DNA from 2 places in the Rothia sp. HSID18069 genome. Region 2 is predicted to be linked to the other one. Evidence: predicted binding sites of a transcription regulator. Region 2 holds the regulator's gene; the other holds the start of a gene.

Region 1 (11,083 bases), on a different contig from region 2:
TTTGGGGTGCGTTCCCCCACCATGCGCACCATCTCAGCGTAAATATCGGGGCTCATCGCCGCAAATGACAGGTCTTCAAGCTCCCATTTAATCGTGTTCAAACCCAGCCGGTGTGCTAAGGGGGCATAGATTTTTAGTGTCTCTTCGGCTTTACGGGCCGCCGAGGCCGCCGCCACAAAACGCCAAGTGCGTGCATTATGCAGACGGTCCGCAAGTTTAATGAGGAGCACACGAATATCTTTACTCATCGACAGCACCAGTTTGCGGATGGTCTCAATGGAGGCACGCTCACCGTAGGTCATCCTGTCGAGCTTAGTCACCCCATCCACCAGATAGGCGACTTCCTCCCCAAATTCTGCGGTGAGCTCTTCCATCGTGTAGTCGGTGTCTTCTACCGTGTCATGAAGCAGCCCGGCCGCCAGCACGGGGCCGGTGGCGCCCATCTCCGCGAGGATCGCGGTCACGGCAACCGGGTGGGTAATGTACGGGTCGCCACTTTTACGTTTCTGCCCGCGGTGGTGCCTATTGGCCACCTCAAAGGCACGTTGAAGAACCTGAATGTCCTCCTCAGGATGGTATTTGCGCAGGGCACGCACCACCGGAGCGATCATTGGCGAGAAATGTGTCTGTGATGTACCAGGGTCAAGATTTTTAGCGATGCGCCTACCAAAAACCAGCCGGTTAGGCACACGCCCGGATGCGGTCATAACGCGGTGCGAACCGCGCACCGGTTTCTTTTTCGGCGCGGTTTGAGGAACCACACTGCTGTCTTCGGGGGTATTGTGGGATTCTACGACCATTTTTACCTTTTCCCTCCTGCGAGTTTTCTGGCCTGGTAGCGGTGGGGTGCTTCGTCGGCCCCTTACGCGGCGCCTTGTTGTGCATGGCGGCGCGCATCCACACGAGAAAACCCGTTGTGTGTTTGTTATGCTACCCAACCTTGACGATACGTCGCAAACTGTGCCCGGTTATATGGTGCGCAACCCGTACGCTTTTTGGCTCCTCAGCAGCTGGGCAACCCCGGTGCACTAAAGGGCACGCATAAGGGGCTAGCATCATCCAAGATGCTAGCCCCTTACCCTCAAAGCCGGTGAGTGAAACTAGTCGAAATTCACGACATTCACTTCAATCTTCGGCTTTGAACGTTTCACGGGTTTCTGCTGTGACTCGTTGTCGGAGCCGGTCTCTTCTTCCCCGCCGTGGGCGCGGAAGTACTCCACCTTCTGCTGCTGCCCGACGATCTTTTTCTCGCCCAGCCGCAGCATACCGTACAGCGGTGCCGAGACGAACAGAGTGCCGAACATGCCCACCAGAATACCCACAAAGAGCGAGAGGGAAAGATCCTGCAAGGTACCTGCACCAAGCATAAACGCACCAATAAACAGGATGGACCCGACGGGGAGCACACCCACAATCGCGGTGTTAATGGAACGCACCAGGGTCTGGTTAACCGCCAGGTTCGTTTCCTCCGCAAAGGTCGCATCCTTACGGTCCATAATGTCCTCGGTGTTCTCGCGGATCTTATCGAAAACCACCACAGAGTCGTACAGCGAGTAGCTCAGGATCGTCAGGAAACCGATAATCGCGCTCGGGGTGATTTCGAAGCCCAACGCTGCGTAAATACCCACGGTGACCACCACGGTAAAGAACAAGCCCGCAATGGAGGCGACAGACATCTTCCAGGTGCGGAAGTAGAACGCCATACCAATCAGCGCGAAAATCACGAACGCCACCAGACCCCACAGCGCCTGCCGGGTCACATCAGCACCCCAGGTGGGACCCACATAGGATGAGGTCACGTCGTTTTCACTGACGCCGTACGCATCCTGCAGGGCTTTCTTCACTTTGAGGGTCTCTTCGTCACTGAGTTTACTCATCTGCGCCCGAACAGTGCCAGGGGCAATATGGGTAACATGCACGTCGGAGGCGTCCGGGACGTTCTCCTTGACGATTTTCTCCCCGGTGGAGGATTCCGTATGAGAAGCCTTCGACACCACAAATTCCGAACCGCCACGGAAATCGATACCCAGGTTGAACCCGTTACCGACCAACGGAAGGATCACTGAGACCGCCATGAGCGCGGCGGCTATCATCAGCCACAGTTTACGTTTGCCAATGAACGGGTAGGAGCGTTTGCCCGAGTGCAGGTCATTACCGAACCGCGCGAAGACGTTAGGTTTTACCTCGGTCATGGTTACGCCTCCTTCTTTTCTTCAGGGGCGCCCGTCACGTCTTTATCCTCGGCGGCACGGGCGGCGCGGCGGCGCTCTGCGATACTCACATAGTCTTCATCCGGTTTGCGGAAACGACCGGCGCCACGGTACAGCGGGGTTGCGCCCAACGACTCGGGCGAGAGGCCCGAATGACGGTACCCCTTACCGAAGTAGCGGGTATTCGCCAGCAGGGTCAGGGTGGGGTGAGTGAACAAGTACACAACGATCAGGTCGGCGATAGCAGTCAAGCCCAGGGTAAAGGCGAAGCCCTTCACAGAACCCACCGACACCACGTACAGCACCACTGCCGCCAGCAGGTTCACAGCCTTCGAAGCGAGGATGGTGCGGGAGGCCCGCTTCCAGCCGTGGTTCACAGCGGAAGGGATGGTGCGTCCGGCGCGTATCTCATCACGAATACGTTCGAAGTACACAATGAACGAGTCGGCTGTGGCACCAATAGCAACAATTAGGCCCGCAACACCTGCCAGGGAGAGGCGGTAGTTCAACGCCCAGCCCAGAAGCACAATCGCCTCGTACGAGATAATGCCCGCCACGATCAGCGATGCCATGGTCACAAACCCGAGCAGGCGGTACTGGAACAGCGAATAAATGAACACCAGCAGCAAGCCGATGAGACCGGTTAGCAGGCCCACCTTCAACTGCTCAGAGCCGAGGGTTGCCGAGATCTGCTGCTCAGATTGGATGCTGAAACTAATCGGCAGCGCACCGTATTTGAGCTGGTCGGCCAGGGCTTTAGCCTGGTCCTCAGTAAAGTTACCGGTGATCTGTGACTTACCATCTGAAATAACAGCTTGGGACGTTGGGGAGGACAGCACCTTACCGTCAAGCATAATAGCGAACCGGCTGCGCGGGTCGGCGGGGTTCTGCCCACGGATCGAGTTCAGGCGGGAGGTCACATCTTTGAAAGTGGTAACCCCCTGGTCTTTAAACTCAATGTTCACGCCCCAGCGGCCGGTGGTCACGCCCTGGCCGCTGCTTTCCTGGGAGTGCGAGGCTGTTGCAATATCGTTACCGCTGAGCTCAACACGACCCAGGATGTACTTTTCGGTACCGTCGGTGGAGCAGGCCACAATCGGTTTTCCAGGATCCTGGTTTTCAGCATCCTCATTATGCCCGGCGGTGCAGTCTTTCGCCTCGTATTCTTTCTGCAACTCGGCGGTAATCCAGTTCTTATCCGAGTTATCTTTAGGTTCCGCGTCCGGTTTGGGGAGCTTATCGTCCGGGGTGCGGCTCTCTTGCGGGGTTGCCGCGCCTGAACCCGAGGCCAGCACAGGACGGAACGACATGTTCGCAGAAGCCTGAATGAGCGCACGGGTTTCGGCGCTAATAGTGCCCGGAACGGAAACCACCACGTTATTGCCCGAACCGAAGGAGGTGGTAACCTCCGCCTCGGAGACGCCCGCGCCATCAACGCGCTGACGGATAATTTCAACTGCCTGGTTCAGCTGCTCTTGGCTGACAGATTCATTCTGCGACCCGTTAACTTTGGGTGAAAGAATCATCTGCGTGCCGCCAGAGAGGTCAAGCGCAAGTTTCGGGCCCCACGACCCGCCCGCCTGGGTGGTGCCGAAAATACCTGCGGCCATCACAATCATGAGCAAAACCATTGAGACGAGGGCGCCTCGTGCAGCTGTAAGCGGGGAACGCTTAGCCATGTATGCCCCTTACTAGATTTTTATCTTCTCAATCAGCAAGAATAGCACCCGTTCTAGGGTGCTATTCCCGATTATTGTCTTTATTAATTGAGGTCGTAGCCCTTGGCAGGCTTCTCGGGTGACTCGTCTTCCGCCGTGTCTTTGGACTCGGTGCTTTCCACGACTTCTTCCTTAGCCTCCACCGGTTCTTCTTCCGCAACATCCACCACGGTGGCAACAGCGTCCAGGCTAATGGTGATGATCGTTCCCTCGGCGATCTCCACAAGTGCTTTACGGTTTTCATGGTCGGTTGAGACGATGGTGCCGTACAGCCCGGCGCGGGTCATAATTTCATCACCAGCACGCAGGTTTTCCTGCATAGTCTGGGTGGCTTGCATCTGTGCTTTCTGCCGTTTAGTGCCGCTGTAAATGCTCCAGATCATGAAGAGCACAAAAACGGCGAGAAGTATCATCGTAATATCCATGGTGTCCTCTCTGTAGGGACGTGTCCCCGGCGTCGCCCTACCCGGGGTGCATAGGATGGTGACGCGCCTGTGTTCATAGTTTCTCTACTGTACCCATCCTACGCGAGAGCACAGTCTTTCCCTATCGGTTATGCGCTCAGCCGCAGTTTTTCTTGAGAAACTACCCTGCCACGGTGATGTTTTCCCCACTGAAAACAGCATGACCGTTCCGTGCTAGGGGATATTTCGATGCTACAGGTTAATGTCGGGGGCTTCTAGCCCCAGATGCTCCCACGCGGCAGGCAGCGCCACACGCCCGCGAGGGGTGCGGCCAATCAACCCTTCACGCACCAGGTAGGGTTCAGCTACTGTCTCCACGGTCTCGGTTTCTTCACCAACGGCGATAGCCAGGGTGGAAAGGCCCACCGGTCCCCCACCGAACTTGTGGATGAGCGATTCAAGAACAGCGCGGTCCAGGCGGTCCAGCCCGCGCTCATCCACTTCATACATGTCAAGGGCGGTTGCCGCATTGTGGGCGTTAATATTGGGCACATCATTCACAAGGGCCCAGTCGCGTACACGGCGGAGCAGCCGGTTAGCGATACGCGGCGTGCCGCGTGAACGGCCCGCGATCTCTGCGAACCCCTCACTGGTGATACTCATATCCATCAGACCGGCACTGCGGCGTAGCACCAGCTCAAGCTCCGGCACAGAGTAGAACTCCAGGTGCCCGGTGAACCCGAAACGGTCACGCAGCGGCCCGGGGAGCAGCCCGGCACGGGTTGTGGCACCCACCAGGGTAAACTGCGGTAGTTCAAGGGGGATGGAGGTTGCTCCCGCTCCCTTACCAACCACAATATCCACGCGAAAATCTTCCATCGCCATGTACAGCATTTCTTCGGCGGGGCGGCTCATACGATGTATTTCATCCAGGAAAAGCACCTCGCCGGGGGTTAGCGACGAGAGGATGGCCGCTAAATCGCCGGAGTGCTGAATAGCTGGGCCGGAGGTGATGCGCAAAGGGGCATCCATCTCAGCGGCAATAATCATGGCGAGCGTGGTTTTGCCAAGCCCGGGAGGGCCGGAAAGAAGCACATGATCAGCGCTGCGGCCCCGCATTTTCGAGGCTTCCAGCACTAGGGAAAGCTGCTGCCGCACCCTTTTTTGCCCCACGAAGTCACCAAGCGATTTGGGGCGCAGGGCCGCCTCAATCATTTTTTCTTCGGGTTCTTCTTCCATGGCAACTAGCCGCTGCTGCCCGGGCACCTGACCGGGTGCGTAACCGCCCGACGGCGTAGGCTCATAGGGGTTATCTGTCACGTGTTCTTATCCTCTGTAGATGCTGTAGCTCTCGTGCCTGAGCGTGCTGCGGCGGCTCTATCCGATACTACCGTACGCACCACCGGGTGCGGTGTGCTCCCCGTGGTAGGGTGTGTTCCGCCGTGCGTTAGCGTCGCCCAACAGTATTTTGCGCCCCTAAGGAGGCAAGCACCCCGCGAAGTGCCGCGCCTACCGCCTCATTCTCGGCGCCCGGGTTGTGGGTCACATAGGCGTCAATCGCAGCATTAGCGTCTTTTTCAGTCCAACCCAAGGAGGTGAGAGCATCGAGAACCTGCGGTTTCCACACCAGCCCGCTCTGGGGGGCGGCTGCTTCTTCTCCTTGGCTTTCGCTAAGAATTAGTTTGCCCGCCAGCTCAAGCACAATACGCCGCGCACCCTTAGGGCCAATACCGGGAACCTTGGTGAATGCTTTATCATCCCCTGTGGCCACAGCGCGCTCCACCTCACTGGCGGTGTGCACGCTCAGCACAGCCAACGCAATACGCGGACCAATTCCCGAGACGGAGAGCATCATATCAAACACTTCACGTTCGGCGGGTTCAGCGAAACCGTAGAGCGTCATAGATTCTTCGCGCACAATCATGCTGGTGAGCACCGTGGCGGTCTCCCCCAGGTGCAGGCTGGCGAGCGTACGGGCGGTGGCGTGCACAAGCATCCCAAACCCGTTGACGTCGAGGATGACGCTGTCGAGACCTACATGGCTTACTCTGCCGGTGAGTGACGCAATCATAGTTTCCTCTCATAGGGCGCACTAGGTACCGTTGCTGTGAGCAGGGCGCGCACCTCCAGTATATTAGAATATATCTTCTGAAATCAACCACATGATGACCCGCCCGCGAAAAATCCTTGAGAATAACAGGAAAAACGCGCACATCATATTCGAAAATAATATCGAAAAATGTGTTGGGTCGTCTACCTGCGGGCCTTCGCCTCCGCCTCTTTCCACGCCCGCTGCGCAGGAGTGAGCGCAGCACCCCGGGCAGCCTGCACAGGCCGGGACCCCTGGTGAGTCTGGGTGTGCGCCGCCATATTAATGCCCGAACCGATGCCGCCGCCGCGCCACCCGTGACAGATGGCAATAGCGAGCGCATCGGCAGCATCCGCCGGTTTCGGCATTTTTTCAAGGCCCAGGATGCGGGTTACCATCCGCCCTACGGAGCCTTTATCGGCCCGCCCGGAGCCGGTGACCGCCGCCTTCACCTCGGAGGGGGTGTGAAAATGCACGGGCACACCAAGCATTGCGGCCGCCGAAATCACCGCCCCGGAGGCGTGCGCGGTACCGATCACAGTATTGACCTGTTCTTGGGCGAAGATTCGCTCAATAGCGAGCGCATCTGGCTTATACACTTTAATCCACTGTTGGGCGGCGTTGAATATGCGCAGAATACGCTGATCCAGTGCCTCAGCCGCCTGGGTTCCGGCGATACCGACGTTCACGAAGTAGGCTTTGCGGTCGGCGGTCATATCGAGCATGGAGATGCCGCAGCGGGTTAGGCCCGGGTCGATGCCCATAATGCGTGTGGCACCGGGTACGCGCGGCTCGGGGGCGAGCGGGTGGTTTTCGCTCATCCGGTTTCTCCTTATGCTGTCGTTGGCTGTCCCCTCCGACTCCGGTGGGGGTGCGCCCAGATAGAGTACGGTGCCCGGCTCACTGCCCGCGTGTGCGGGGCGTGTCCGGGCACTCGTGCGTTTTGTGCTTATTCGGCTTCTAGCTGGGCGATAACCTCTGCGGAAACGTTTGCGTTGGAGTAGACGTTCTGGACGTCGTCGAGTTCTTCGACCGCATCCGCGAGTTTGAGGAACTTTTTGGCGCCGTCAAGGTCGAGGTCTACCTGCATGGTGGGGCGGAATACGGGGTCGTCGTTGTTGTACTCCAGTTCCGCTTCATCCAGTGCTTTGCGGATTTCGGGCAGGTCGGTTGCGGCGGATACGACGGTGAACACGTCGCCTTCGTCCAGTACTTCTTCAGCACCTGCATCAAGCACGGCCATGAGCACGTCATCTTCGGTGAGCCCGTCGGTTTTCGCTACTTCGGCCACGCCTTTACGCTCGAAGAGGAACGCCACGGAGCCCTGGTCTGCCATGGTGCCGCCGTTGCGGGTCACGGCCAGGCGCACGTCTGATGCGGCACGGTTGCGGTTATCGGTCAGGCACTCGATGTACAGTGCGGTGCCTTGCGGGCCGCGTGCCTCGTACATGATTTCGGTGTAGTCGATGGTTTCGCCGGTCAGCCCAGCACCGCGTTTAATGGCGCGGTCAATATTGTCGTTGGGCACCGAGTTCTTTTTTGCTTTCGACACGGCAAGGTCGAGTGCGGGGTTGCCCGCAATGTCTGCCCCGCCCATGCGGGCGGCTACTTCGATTGCCTTAATGAATTTGGCGAATGCCTTCGCGCGCTTGGCGTCAATCGCGGCTTTCTTGTGTTTGGTGGTGGCCCATTTGGAGTGACCCGACATTCGTTTCTCCCTTACGTTAATGTTCTGTGCGGGCGCACGTGGGTGGCCGCGCGTCAATACTTTTCAACTATACCGGCTGATGTGCGCTGGCAGTAGTTTTAGCGGGGGCGTTTCATCGCTGATGCGCGTGCCTTGTTCACGAGTGTGTCGTCGATTGTGGCGGGGGTGAATTCGCCGTATTTACGTTTGGCGGCCTGCTCGATCAGGTAGTCAGAGATTTTGGGGTTTTTGGGCAGTAGTGAGCCGTGCAGGTAGGTGCCGATCACGTTGTGCACGCGCGCGCCTTCATGGGTTTCTGCCTTGTTGTTCCCTTCGCCTTTGGTGACGGTGGCGGCAAGCGGGGTGCACCCGGAGCCCAGGTAGGTGAGCCCGGAGTGGTTTTCAAACCCGATGATGGTTCCGAAGTCTTTGGACTCTTCAACAATGTTGCCGATCAGTCGTTCGTCACCGCCTACAGTGTGGGCGTCGAAAATCCCGATGCCTTTGAGCACTTCCCCTTCGCGGGTGCGGAATTCTTTGCCGAACAGCTGGTATAGGCCGCAGATGACGAGCATGGGGGTGCCGTCTTCGGCGAGCTGTTTCAGGTGTTCGGAGTTGGCGTGCAGGTCTTCTTGGATGACGGTCTGCCCGGAGTCCTGGCCGCCGCCGCCAATAATAATATCGATGTCTTGGGGGAATTCGTCGCCGGGGTTGTAGTCGATAATGTCGACGTCGAACCCGTGGGCGTGTGCGCGGCGTGCGAGTGAGAGCGTGTTGCCCCAGTCGCCGTAAATGTTCATGTCTTTGGGGTACAGCTGCAGGATACGCAGAGTTTTGCCGTTGTTCGGCCCGGCGGCGGGGGTTCCGGCGATGGTGTGGGTCATGGCTTAGGAAACCCTTTCGACGTTGGTGATTTTTCCGAGTTCTTCGCGCAGGGCGAGCATTGAGGTGTAGGTGCAGAAGATACGCATGGGTGCCTGCCCGCTGTTGGCGATGAACGAGCGGAGGGCGTCGTCTAGGTCTTCTTGCACGTCTTCTACGGGTACGCCGTCGTGTTCTAGGCGCAGCACCATATCCCAGGCGCGCACCCCGGAGACCATTTTCACGCCGGTGGCGGCTAGGTCGTGGAAGTCTACGTCCCACAGCCAGGAGACGTCGCGCCCGTCGGCGTACTGGTCGTTAATGGTGATCATGGTGGCGTAGTCGTGGGAGTTTGCGCTGGCCAGTGAGAGGCGGAACCCGCTGGGGTTTTTCACCAGCAGCAGCTGCAGCGGACGCCCGTTCACGTTGAGGGTTTCGCCGCGGCCGAATGCGGGGGTGATTTTTGCCAGCTCGTTCACGAGGGCGTCTTGGTTGAGTTTTTCGCCCATGACGGCGCGGGTGAGGGCCATTGCGGCGGCGGCGTTGAAAATGTTGTAGATGCCGTAGAGGTTAATCTGCCCTTTGATGCTTTGACCCGCCATGTTGAAGGTTGCGCTGCTGCCGGAGAAGGCGGTGAGGGTCACGTCTGAGTCGGGCAGGTCGGCGGAGCGTGCGCCCACGCCGCTGCGCAGCTCGTCGTCTGAGGGGAAGTATGAGCGCAGCTCGTCGTTCAGCCCGAAGTAGCTGATGTTCGTGCCGGGCTGCACGGCTTGAGCGAGCGAGCGGATGCGCGGGTCTTCACGGTTGAGCACCACGGTTTTAGTGGTTGCGGCGGCTACGGTGGAGAGCATCCTGCGGGTGGTGTCGATTTCGCCGAAGCGGTCAAGCTGATCGCGCAGCACGTTCAGCAGCAGCGCATAGTCGGGTTTGACGGCTTTGACGAAGTGCACGGCGTGCGCCTCGTCTAGTTCGAGCACGGCAATGTCTGCATCGAGTTTTCCGGTGAGGCTCATTGCGCCCAGGAGGGCCGCCGCCACGCCGCGCACGAAGTTGGAGCCGGTGCGGTTGGTGAAGACTTTAAGCCCCTGCGATTCGAGCAGCTGCACCGTCATTTTGGTGGTGGTGGTTTTGCCGTTGGTGCCCGAGACAACGACCACGCCGTAGGGCAGTTTGGCGAGTTCTTCGGCCACGAATTCGGGGTGCAGTTTTTCCATGACGAGGCCGGGGAATGCGGAACCGCCGCCGCGTAGTTTACTTGCGTAGCGTACGCCCTGGCCGAGCAAACGAATGAGGGGTTTTGACATGCACACTATTTTATACCCTCCCGCACTGTGTAATTGCACGGTATGGCGTTGCTTACTTTGCGGGTGTTGGCGGCGGCCTTTTATGTGTTGTGCCATGCACACAACGGCGCGTGCCGCTATTTCCCGGTGTGTTTTCGCGGGAGTAGTAATAATTTTTCTGGGTGATTTTAGAAGAGAGCCGTTTGAATATTTACGGTGCTTATGTCGTGGTTCACGGTGAAGGCTAGGTTGTCGATTTCGGCCGTGTTTACCAGCAGGGCGGCGGCTGGGTCGCCGGTGTGGGCGGTCATGAATTTCCCGGCCGCGCCGGTGCAGTAAAACCCTGCGGCGCCGGTGGAAAGTACGCTGGGGAACTGCCCGAGCGGTTCGGGGCTGCCAGCTCGCAGGGCTGCGTAGGGGCGGGCCATGGCGGGTGAGGGTTCCCACGGCTCATACAGCGGGGTAAGAGGGGCGCGCAGTTGAGCGTGGGTGAGCGCTTCCCGGGCGGTTTTCATGGTTTCTTGGTGGGCGCTGCGTATTGTGCTGTTTGGCAGCGGGTTAAGCCAGGCACGGTATTTGCTGGGTGTCTGTTTCACCTGCGGCACCCCGCCGATGCGGGTAACAGCGTCTTCGGCTTCACGCACGCTCAGCCCGTCGGGTGCTTGGGCTATGTAGGTTGCGACAGCGGGCGCCTGCTCGTCGAGGCGGCGCGGGGTTGAGGCTTGGGAACTGGTGCCTACTTTGCTGGTTCCGTCGGGGAATGTGGCAATGTAGAGCCGGTGCGGTGTCGCCGCGTAGGCTCGCATCCCCGGGGTTAATGTGCCGGGGTGC
Region 2 (11,083 bases):
GCAACCCTTACCGTGGGTGAATCCTTCGATGCGGTAGCAGGTGCCCTAGGGTTAGCGGGGCCGCAGGCTCCGCGCTGGGAAGGTCTTGATGTAGGCTCTCCGTTTGATTATCCGCGGCAGGGCATTATGTATGTGGCTTCCGATTTGCCCAAACCGAGCTTTGGCGTGAATCCTCAGCAGCTCGAACGATTACGCGAATTATGTGAAGCTTCTGGTGGTGGGGCTCTGGGGTTATTCTCGTCGAAGCGAGGTGCCGAGCAGGCGGCTGAATATGTACGTCAGCACACGGATTTGAATATTCTCTTGCAGGGAGAGTCCTCATTGCGGGCTCTTGTCGAGGAGTTTACTGAAGATATAAATGCTTGTCTTTTCGGCACCATGAGCCTTTGGCAGGGAGTGGATGTTCCCGGAGACTCCTGTCGTCTGGTACTGATGGACCGTATACCGTTCCCGCGCCCAGACGATCCTCTCGCTCAAGCGCGTACCCGTGCCGTGGCAGAAAAAGGCGGGAATGGGTTTATGGCTGTTTCGGCATATCATGCGGCAATCCGCATGTCTCAGGGAGCAGGGCGATTGATACGTTCCGTCCACGATCGCGGGGTAGTGGCGATCCTTGACTCTAGGCTGGCGACTCAGCGATACGGTGGGTACCTGATGCGGGCGATGCCTAACCTTTGGACCACCCAGGATAAGAATGTTGTTTTGGGTGCTTTAGAACGGCTCTATCAGAGTATTGACTAAAAGCAATAAGATACGCGGGTTTAATACACGTTGTATTCCGGTACTGGTACCGAGACATAAACGTAGCGAAGCGTCCATAGATGTAATGTGGGAAAGGGAGGGTACCGTTCGACGGTACCCTCCCTGATGTATTGTGCGTTTATGGCTGCCTATAGTAATTAGTTAGTCTATCGGGGCAACTCGGATACGGTTCCCATCTAGATCACTTGCTACGAAAGTCATCCCAAATACATCACGATGGGGCTCTTCCAATATGACAACCCCTTGTTCCACCCAGGCTTGGTACTGCGTGAGGATTTCTGCATCGGAACCCTTGAGATTTATACATACCTCAGAGGTACGTATTGAAGTTTCATGAAGAGCATTGCTTGCTCCGGTCCACAACGCTAGCGAGACTCCCGGTGCTAAATCCATGGTGACATAGCGTGGTGAGGTAAAACTGACTTCAAGATTTAGAAGGCTCGTATAGAAGGACACTGAGGCCTCGATATCCGATACATAGACAATAAAAACGATCTCACGGTCAATCATTGTGCTGTTATTCCTTTCTGGACATGAGACGGCTGAATACGCAGGAACGGAACCTCTAGCGTTGTGTCTTTTGAGAAAAACGTGCGCAGGTCAGAAGGTCCCCGTTAGATGCTTCGCAGAACAGAAACTACTTTACCCATCACCGTGGCGCGGTCGCCGAGTATGGGCTCATATTGGGAATTTCGGGGGAGTAGCCAGGTATGACCATCTACTTGGCGGAATACTTTGACGGTCGCTTCGTCGTCAAGAAGAGCCGCAACAATGTCTCCATTATCGGCGGTGTGTTGTTCACGTACAACAACCCAGTCACCGTCGCATATGGCGGCGTCGATCATCGAATCTCCTTTGACGCGCAGCATAAAGAGCTTGCCGCTGCCAACCAGCTGTTTGGGGAGGGAAAGCACATCCTCAACGGATTGCTCTGCCGTGATGGGCCCGCCTGCCGCTATGCGACCTACCAGAGGGATAGGCACCATATCCTCGTCGCTGACTTCAAAGGTAGGCAGCTCCGGAACTTTGGGCGCTTGGGTATTGGCACGTTGTTCGGAGTTTCCTGAGGCGTCCAGCACCTCAATTGCTCGCGGCAGCTTGGGGTCACGGCGAATATAACCCATTTTCTCAAGTCGCCCCAGCTGGTGCGTCACCGACGAGAGGGATGCAAGACCCACCATATCGCCGATTTGGCGCATTGATGGGGGATATCCTTTCTGCTCAATCTCGGTGCGAATAGCGTCCAAAATCTTCTGCTGGCGCGGAGTTAGGGCCGGGCGTGGGGTCTCGGGTGCCATGGGTGCCTTCTTTCCTAGACTGCGGCGCCTGCTGAAGCGACTAGTACGTGCGGCGTAGCGCCAATGGAACGATCGTTGCTCCCATTTTAGAACAAACTTCCTCAAAAACCAAACATTTATTCTAGATTTCTCGTGAAACTTCGAAGAAATTTTTAGTACACATCTACTAGAATTTGGAATAGAGATTCGATATACTCGGTTCTACCTAAGGAACACATCTTCGAAAGCAGAGGTTTGCTCATGATTGCTCATACATCCAGTGCATGTGTGCAGAGTCTTGCTGATAGCCCGCGTCCGAAGAAACGGGATGATTCGTTACTCGTCCCATCACCCCATCAACACCTTTATGACAACCAGCCAGTGAAAGGACTCGTTATGGATACCCAGGCAAGCCCCGCTATTCCTTCCGGTCTAACGGTTATTCACCCCGCCCGACGTAAATCATCGGCGGCCGTGCGACGGCTGGCTCGGGAACGCCAACAGGCTGAACGGGCACGTTCCACGCACCGCGGCGGTTCGGCTGAGAACCCGGCTCAACAGATCTCAGTGACTCAACCACCGCGTAACACTCGAGTACCTCAGCAGCAGTCTGGTGGGCGCATCTTTTCGCCCATTAAATATATTCACAGTCGTTTGGGCCGCAGGGGTATGCTCCTGCTGGGGCTGCCGTTGCTCACACTTGCGGCCCTCATTGTGCTTGGTGCCATTACCCTATTAGCGCCCCAGGGTGCACAGGCTGGAACATCACAGCAGACTACGGCAGTTACTAAGGTGGTTACTGTCAAAGCGGAGCAAACCCTATGGGATATTGCTCATGAGGCGGACCCTGAGACAGACCCTCGGGACACGATTGTGCGCATCATTAAACTGAATGATTTACAGAACACCAAGCTTCAGGCTGGTCAACGGCTGGAGGTTCCTGCACGGTGAATAGTAGCTATACGAAACATATTTTCTGGGTCGGGTGTGCAATAGCACCGTCTCAAAAGACCCTGTACCCTAGAAGTTGTGGGTCCAGTGCCTATGGTACAAAGCGATGAATCGGAGGAATGATGGCGCAGGAACAACCGGTCGTTGCGATCCTGGGGGAGCCTGGCACGTTCGGAGAACTAGCACAGGCTCTTGGACGCGCAGGGGCACAGGTTCTTGTCACTAAAACCTCCAATGAACTGTTGGACGCTGATGGCATGATTATTCCTGGCCATACAAGCTCTATTGAGACTTATCGCACGGTGCAGTCTTTCGATGCTGAACGTGTGGTGGGGCGTCGTGTGGCTGGGGGACGTCCAGTGCTTTTTGCGGGGGCAGCTTTTGGCATGTTGTTCGAGACAATGGACGATACGACTTCAGCCGGTACCGTCGAAGTTAAAGGTATGGGGGAGTGGCCCGGGCATGCCTGTAAGCTCGCTGCTGCTGGTGCCCCTCTCGGTGTACAACAGCTGGTGCCCGCACAAGAAAGTTCCCTGCTTCATAATCTGCCTGGAGCGCTGCGGTACAAGGCCGAAGACGGCGTGCTGCGGTGGGAGTTTGAGCAAAATATTGACTATATGAGAGCTCCTGCGGTGAGTTGGACACAGACTACGCCGCCGTACATTGCGGCGGTTGAGAATGGCCCGCTAACAGCAGTGCAGTTTTGTCCGATTGCATCGGGAGAGCCCGGTGAGGAGTTCATGCGCCGGTGGGTTGCCTCATTACCTGTGACGGGGCGGATGTCAGTAGTGGTTGAGAACAACGTTGAGGAGAATTAGTCGTCCATGAACCCAATGTATTCCGGTCTGATACTCATGACTGTGGGAGCCTTCTTCGCGGGTGGGGGAATATCGTTTCGTAAGCAGAAATTACCGTTAGTTGCGCAGGTTATTATGTGGCTTATCGCTCTGGCGCTTTTTGGGTACGGGGCGTATGTAGCTTTTACTTTTGGGTCATAAGGGGCTGCTCATGCACTCTCAGCATTTCGGGAAGCTTCAGCTGCTTCCCGCTGTTGATATTTCTGAAGGGCGGGCTGTACGTCCGCTGGGCGGGCAGCTGTTGGGCACTTCGCAGAGCATTGATCCCGTGGCGGCCGCCATTACCTGGTGTGAGGCCGGTGCTGAGTGGATTCACCTGGTAGATCTTGATTTGGCTTTTGGCCGCGGCACTAATACTTCTGTGCTGGAACAGGTCATAGATGAGGTGCGGGACAGAACCTCCAACCGTATAAAGATTCAGGTAAGCGGCGGTATTAAAGATCACCGCAGCATTGAGTTGGCTCTTAGCTTGAGACCAGATCGTATTAATGTCACCTCAGCGGCACTGGCACAGCCCAGTTGGCTTGAACAAGTTCTTGAGGAACATGGCGAACTACTGGCCCTTGGGGTTGATGTCCGTGATGGTGTGGTGGTTGCCCGCGGTACCGATTGGCGGGGAGACACATTGGACGCGAGTATCATGTGGCTTGAGCGTGCGGGAGCTCAACGGTATGTTGTTACTGACGTGAGCCGTGACGGGGCGTTATCTGGGCCAGGCCTTGAGCCGCTGCAACACGTGTTGGCGCTGACCGGGAAACCGGTGATAGCTTCTGGCGGGGTGGCAAACCTTAATGATATTCGTGTGCTGCGTTGTATGACAGCCCAGGGTCTGGAGGCCTTGGTGCTGGGCAAAGCCCTTTACACAGGACGCTTTACCCTTGAGCAGGCGCTACAGGTGGCACACGGTACTGCGGAAGGTGTTAGTGTGCAGGAACAACTGGCGTGGAAACCGCCAACAGAGCAGGCAGAAAGCAGCGGTGAATGAGCGGCGGAGGGAATCACCAACACCACGGTCCCCAGAGTCTTCACGGCAAGCTCCCGGCCCATATTGCCGCGCAGTTACGTAGCGCCGGTCGTAAGACAGATACCGGGGGCCAGCCATGGAAAGGTCGCAACCTTGGCGAGGGCACCTCACAGACCCACCAGTTTTATGGGGATAATGGGCTGACAGAACCTGCCCTTGGTGCAGCATTGAAAGCATTTGCAGCGGGTGAGGCGAATGAAACAACAGTGGTGGATGCTCTTCGTGAGGCCCGGGTATTTGTTCCTGTGGTAGCACAGCTATCTCAGGTACATCTTACAGCTGAGGGGCTGGTCTCAGACAAAGAAGCAGATATGGCGCTGGTGAGTATTCAATCACCAGATGGCCGTAGGGCATTGCCTGTTTTTACCTGTGTGGACTATTTGACGCAGTGGCACGCCCAGGCGCGTCCTGTGGCTGCTTCGATGCGTAAAACATCGTTGAGCGCGGTGGAAGATAATAATCAGCTGATCGTGGTGAACCCGGGGCAAGACCCCACATTTGTGGTGCGTCGACCGGCGATTTGGGCTATTGCTAAAGAACAACCGTGGGTGCCGTCATACAACCACGGGGCGGTCTCCCAGGATGTGCGCCAACTTATTCGCCTGATGCCTCAGGTTGAGGATGTGCAGTTAGCGGCAGCGGCGGGGGTTGACTCTCGTTCTGCTAAGGGGCGTATTCTGGCAGGGGGCGGTCATGGGCCAGAACTTGAGATAACGCTGGTGCTGAAACCAGGCATGACACGGGAACAACTGGACGCTACTATTACTGATTTTCAGCAGCGGCTTGCTGCTAGCGAGGTTATCTCGGAGCTAGTGGATTCGGTGCAGATAAAACTTTCACAGGCTTCATAGATAGTGGCTGCTGTGTTGGGTAAGGTGAGCGGCGTTACATCATTACCAGTGTTTAGTGTTTCAGAATTCTTGGCGTGTGGCACATTCTTCCGTGGCGTTAGTTCGGAAACACATGTTGTTAGGCTTCTACAACAACAGTGTGACCGCTCATTTGGGACTGGTGTACCCATGTACTATTTCGATTATGCAGGGTACAGTATTGCGTTTATCTGTGATGAAAATACTTATCGTCCTAAAGGCGAGCAGATTGAGGTGTATGCTCCGGAGCTGGTGCTAGATGCGGCTTTGTGCTCCATCCTAACGGTTGAAAAATTTAACCTCAGCCCTTTAAAACATGCAGCCATTGAGGAGTATTCGGATGGGGACGAGTATGTGATTTTTCTGAGAAACGGGCTGAACCTGTATTACCTCTCTAACGGTGAGCAAGGTTTTTTCCTAGCAAAAATAATAAGCCAGCACGAGCCATCCCGTATTCTGGTGAGAAAAACAATGGCCTCTGCCCGATAGCACTGCCGGGTGAGATTCACGTATAGTGGTGCTCCACAGCTCACAAGGGTGGATATATTTATTACCTAATTAAATAATTAATGAGTGAAACAAGGGAGTTGGGTACGTATAGGTGGCACTTGCTAATCCAATAAATCTGGAGTCATCCTGCTAAAGCAGTCATATAAGTTTTTACCGATTAGATAGATATTTTGTAATTTTACTTCTTCAGGCATCGGCACACCATAATCATCAATATAATCCTCTTCATCCCACTCATTTTCATGATCCCAGTAGAAAATTTGCCCGATTCTTTCCCCTTGGGTGCATAGGCATATTAAGTCACCGAACTCATTACTTGATATTGGTAGAAAGTTATCCGGTATTCTATTTTTATATTTTTTAAGTCTTTCACTCATCGGGGAGGATTGTTCACCACTCTTCACAGGTGCTATAAAAAATCCTAAACCTCCGCCACCCCATGCAATATTACCTCCAACAGGAGGAATAGCATCATCTGGATAACAATATTCAGGAAGGTTGCTGTATGGTGTTAATCTATATTCTTTTATAAGTCCTGTTTCCCCACCATATAACTCAAGGTAATCTAAATAGTCAGCAAATTCTTCTCTAGTAATGTCTAAAAATTCAGACATTGTTTCTCGAAGGGTAGGGGCTAGCGGTTCAGATGTAAACCTTGCGACTCCACCCATTTCTTCAACTAAATTCTTAATCCTCATTTTAGTATCTCTTTCGATGATTATACTCAAAGATAAATACTGCAACACCGGGGTGAAGCATCTGTATACCAGTAATGCTTCAAAGGCGATCTTTGACCTGATTACGTTTATCGTATAATAATAAAATTATAACTCAGCGTCGCCTCGGTGTAAAGATATTAATTTTCAATCTACCGTGAAGAAATAATTTTACATCGTTAATTCTGGAATTTATGTAGATATCAATAATTCCCCTCCTCCTCTAAATGTGTAATTCAAAGATTAAAATATTTCTTCTCATAAGAAATATTTATGTCATTTGCCATAATAATAAAAGGAGAAGACTCTAAATCTGTATTATTAAATCTTAGGAAAAAATAATTTTCTTGTTCCGCGGGCAAATAGGTATATTCTTTACTACTAATAATTTCTGCAGCAGTAGTGTTATTGTCAATATCTATAGTCCATGTTAAACTTCCGGATAAATATTTAGTGTTGTATAGGTCAATATTATAATTGAGATAGTAACTTGGATCGTAGCTGGCAATAATATTTAATTTGGTAAAATCAAGTGAAGTGACTTGAAAATCCAGCCAGTCAAAATTTGTTTTTATATGATTATTAAATTTTGCTATTTTATACTCTATAGATTTTTTCATTCTTTAAATCCCTACTGTGCAGTCACCGTTTCGCACGCATAGACCCATTCTTGCATATCGTCTACTCTTGAGCGAAGTCATTCCCTAAAAATTTTATTGTTGCTACAGCCTGAAACCTTCAGAAGTCCATATGTGGTATCAGCAGTGATATTGCGAGCTGACGACTAACCCCGTTCTGTAGATCGGCAACTTGCTGTTTAGGCTAAATATTTAATATAACCTTCTGGGTATTTACCTTCCCACGTATAGGGGAAATAACCTTTTAGGTAACACTTTGCCAGTGAATCAATAAAATAGTCAACTTTATCAAAGGCATAATGTTTTATGAGTATTTCTGCATCACGCATTACCTCGTCTATAAAATAAGTATAAATATTATTTTCTGCACCTAAACCAGTAAGCTTTTTATCTATCGAAGCAAATGTTTTGTCAAGAGACAGGCCTATTTTGTCCTTATTGCTTGAAGAAAAATATATTTTATTAATATTTTTCATATATTTATCTTTTAAATTCCCATAATATTTCTTATCAAGTAGACACTCTGAGAGTTTAATACCTTCAACGGGTTTTTCTAGATCAAGAGTCAGGAAAATATTTTCAATATACTCTATGCCATTTTCCTTTACGTCACCCTCTTCTTCAAGGGGAAGGTTCTTAATACTTTGTGAAAAATATGTGAGAAGCTGGGTGTGGTTATCCAGTAGGCTGTTCATTTCTACGATCAGGCCTGATCGCCGGTTGGGAACTAGTGATACGAATAAATCAATTATTTCTCTTTTTTCTAATATACTGATATTTGAGTCTGTAATACTTTTAAAGATTAGGTTCTGCGCCTTTCCTATCTCATTTACTCTGATGTATTTCTTAATTATTTCTAATTTATTCATTTTATTATCCTCTGATTTGATATGTTGGAACTATTTATTAAATTTTAACAGGAAGTGCAGAGCTCTGGTGTTGCCCGTTAAGTCTATCCAGCTCGGTACAGGGTGTACTATCGCTGCACATTCTATGAATAGTCTGGTGACGTTTCGAACGATAGGCCGTTTGAGCTACATATTATCCGTAATATATCACTCATAATTTATTGAGAATCAATCCAGTGATTTTTAATTAACCAATGTTTTAAATCATCCATGAAATAAGGGTTTATGTCCTTTAGGGATGGAAATCTTTTTTCATATTTTTTCATGGCTTTTGGGAAAAAATTATAAAACTCTTGACCTATTATTTTACGCTGTGCAGGAACATTGTTTATATAGGGTTTGTAATCTATTTCTTGTGTGACAATGTCTATGTATATAAAGTTATCACTTGAATAGTATCTGGCACCGGATTTCCATCCGCTCCAACTGTCTAAACATCTCACGCAGATCCCTATATTTACGGGAAAATTACTAAATTTATTGATTATCTTTTCTATTCCTTCTAGTTCTTCCCTGAGCTGTGAAACATGAGTCCAAGAAGGAGAGTCTGAAGTTGTCTTAAATTCCACGATAAATAATCTTTATGGATTGCACTTGTTGCTGAAGAGATACTTGTGCGGGGCAACCGCTCGTGTGGAATGCCCCGCGCTTAGAGATATAGGTAACGCAGCGACTGCTGGTTCTGGGTTGAGGTGTTATAACATGCTGCGCAGACTTAGCAGACCGGTCCAGTGAATTTTTCTCCAGGGCCCTGGCCAGGTTCGTCAGGGATAGGGGACGCTTCACGGAATGCCAACTGTAATGTGCGTAGCCCGTCGCGTAGAGGTGCGGCGTGCTGTGAGCCTATTTCGGGTGCAGCGGCTGTAATAAAGCCTGCAAGTGCTGTGATGAGTTTCCGAGCCTCGTCAAGGTCTTTGAGGTCCTCAGCGTTCTGTTCGGCACCTAATCCGCATTTGATAGCAGCGGCGCTCATCAGGTGAACGGCTGCGGCGCCAATAATTTCGATGGCTGGAACATCCGCGATGTCGCGCATTTGGGCGTTGAGGGCTTCAAGCTGTTCGGCGTCCAAATCTGTGTGTCCGTGTACCGGTTTGCCGTGCTCCGCCTCGAATGTAAACTTCTGTGTTTCGTTAGTCATGCCTCTAAGAATCTCATAGTTCACAGGGTTTATAAAAGAAACATAAGTCTCTACAGCTCTGCGCTGTGACGGCAGGTGATGCGGGGCAGAACTGGTACTTAGGGGAATCAGGGCGTTGCGCACGAAAGCAACCAGCGGTTCCCTTGTATTAGGCGGCAGCATGGGGTAAACTCTTGTACTGTTTGCAAGTGGATTGTACTCCCACCCGCATTCACCAGTTTGTTACAGTCACCGTAGCGTGGCTAAAGGGACTAAGGTCTCTAAGACTATGGTGGTCGGGTTTTAGAACGACCAACCGGTTGTAAGTGTAGCCTCCGCTTGTAACATGCGGGGGCTTTTTAGTTCCCGTCAACGGATATATTCACGGGGAAACCCACTATGTACAGGAGTTAGTCATTAGCGAACCGCGCATTAATGATCGAATCCGTGTTCCGGAGGTCCGACTTGTTGGCCCCGGCGGTGAACAGGTAGGCGTCGTGCCTTTGGCCGATGCCCTGCGCCTTGCAGAGGACGCTGAACTTGACTTGGTCGAGGTAGCGCCGAACGCAAAACCGCCAGTATGCAAGCTGATGGACTACGGCAAATACAAGTACGAAGCGGCTGTTAAAGCCCGTGAGTCCCGCAAGAAACAGGTTAAAGCCGTTCTGAAGGAAATCCGTTTCCGGCTGAAGATTGATACCCATGACTACGAAACCAAAGTGGGGCACGCACGTCGTTTCCTTTCTGGCGGTGACAAAGTCAAGGCAATGATTCAGTTCCGCGGTCGTGAACAGCAGCGCCCCGAGATGGGTGTGCGTCTACTGGAACGCTTGGCCGAAGAACTGGCTGAGGTGAGTACTATTGAGTCTCGCCCCCGCCAAGACGGCCGTAACATGGTGATGGTGCTGGCTCCGCTACGCGGTAAGGCAGAAGTACGCCGTGGACAGGGCGGCGGTGGACGCAAGGGTCGTGAACGTATTGATACGACCAAGGCAGAGCCTGTAACGAACTCGCTGGCGGACGCAATGCCCGCCGAGTTGAAAGCGCAGGCTTCCGCAGAATAGAATTCGGTGGGAACACCCCGCTGGCGCATACATGCGGCGGGGCTATAGTCCTGCGGGTTCTGAGGTATGAATCCTCACTATTTCCGTACCGTGGGGAAAGTGTCCCTTTCCTCAGTAAAACTACCCTGTGCGTATGTGCGGGGGTGATTGTAAGGAGAACGGCAGCTATGCCGAAGCAGAAGACCCACTCTGGTGCTAAGAAGCGCTTCAAGCTCACCGGCAGCGGCAAGGTTAAGCGCCAGCAGGCGAACCGCCGCCACTACCTGGAGCACAAATCCTCCCGTCTGACCCGTCGTCTGGCATCCGACCAGATCGTGACCGGTGGTCAGGCAAAGGTTGTCAAGAAGATGCTGGGTAAGTAGGCTACCGCTTACTTCTCGCTAGAGGCGG

The links. Region 2 encodes LexA, which represses DNA repair genes until DNA is damaged. Its sites were predicted from a motif close to TCGAACANNTGTTCGA; they were not measured.
Region 1: the regulator LexA is predicted to act here: its motif matches at 6,468-6,483, upstream of ruvA (Holliday junction branch migration protein RuvA).

The regions. Positions count from the first base shown of each region.
Region 1 covers NZ_RBMG01000001.1:791,600-802,682, reverse strand. The annotation lists gene D8M41_RS03580 (RelA/SpoT family protein) at 1-800, opposite strand, end outside; gene secF (protein translocase subunit SecF) at 1,101-2,192, opposite strand; gene secD (protein translocase subunit SecD) at 2,195-3,889, opposite strand; gene yajC (preprotein translocase subunit YajC) at 3,973-4,353, opposite strand; gene ruvB (Holliday junction branch migration DNA helicase RuvB) at 4,585-5,571, opposite strand; gene ruvA (Holliday junction branch migration protein RuvA) at 5,780-6,403, opposite strand; gene ruvC (crossover junction endodeoxyribonuclease RuvC) at 6,586-7,242, opposite strand; gene D8M41_RS03545 (YebC/PmpR family DNA-binding transcriptional regulator) at 7,371-8,129, opposite strand; gene D8M41_RS03540 (type 1 glutamine amidotransferase) at 8,228-8,992, opposite strand; gene D8M41_RS03535 (Mur ligase family protein) at 8,996-10,282, opposite strand; gene D8M41_RS03530 (hypothetical protein) at 10,441-11,083, opposite strand, start outside.
Region 2 covers NZ_RBMG01000006.1:21,216-32,298, reverse strand. The annotation lists gene D8M41_RS10955 (ATP-dependent DNA helicase) at 1-741, shown strand, start outside; gene D8M41_RS10950 (VOC family protein) at 904-1,272, opposite strand; gene lexA (transcriptional repressor LexA) at 1,377-2,060, opposite strand; gene D8M41_RS10940 (LysM peptidoglycan-binding domain-containing protein) at 2,436-2,990, shown strand; gene D8M41_RS10935 (imidazole glycerol phosphate synthase) at 3,113-3,808, shown strand; gene D8M41_RS11715 (hypothetical protein) at 3,815-3,988, shown strand; gene D8M41_RS10930 (HisA/HisF-related TIM barrel protein) at 3,999-4,832, shown strand; gene D8M41_RS10925 (SseB family protein) at 4,829-5,722, shown strand; gene D8M41_RS10920 (hypothetical protein) at 5,726-6,229, shown strand; gene D8M41_RS10915 (SMI1/KNR4 family protein) at 6,352-6,948, opposite strand; gene D8M41_RS10910 (hypothetical protein) at 7,203-7,586, opposite strand; gene D8M41_RS10905 (hypothetical protein) at 7,784-8,473, opposite strand; gene D8M41_RS10900 (hypothetical protein) at 8,671-9,081, opposite strand; gene D8M41_RS10895 (DUF1844 domain-containing protein) at 9,228-9,650, opposite strand; gene infC (translation initiation factor IF-3) at 10,046-10,693, shown strand; gene rpmI (50S ribosomal protein L35) at 10,861-11,055, shown strand.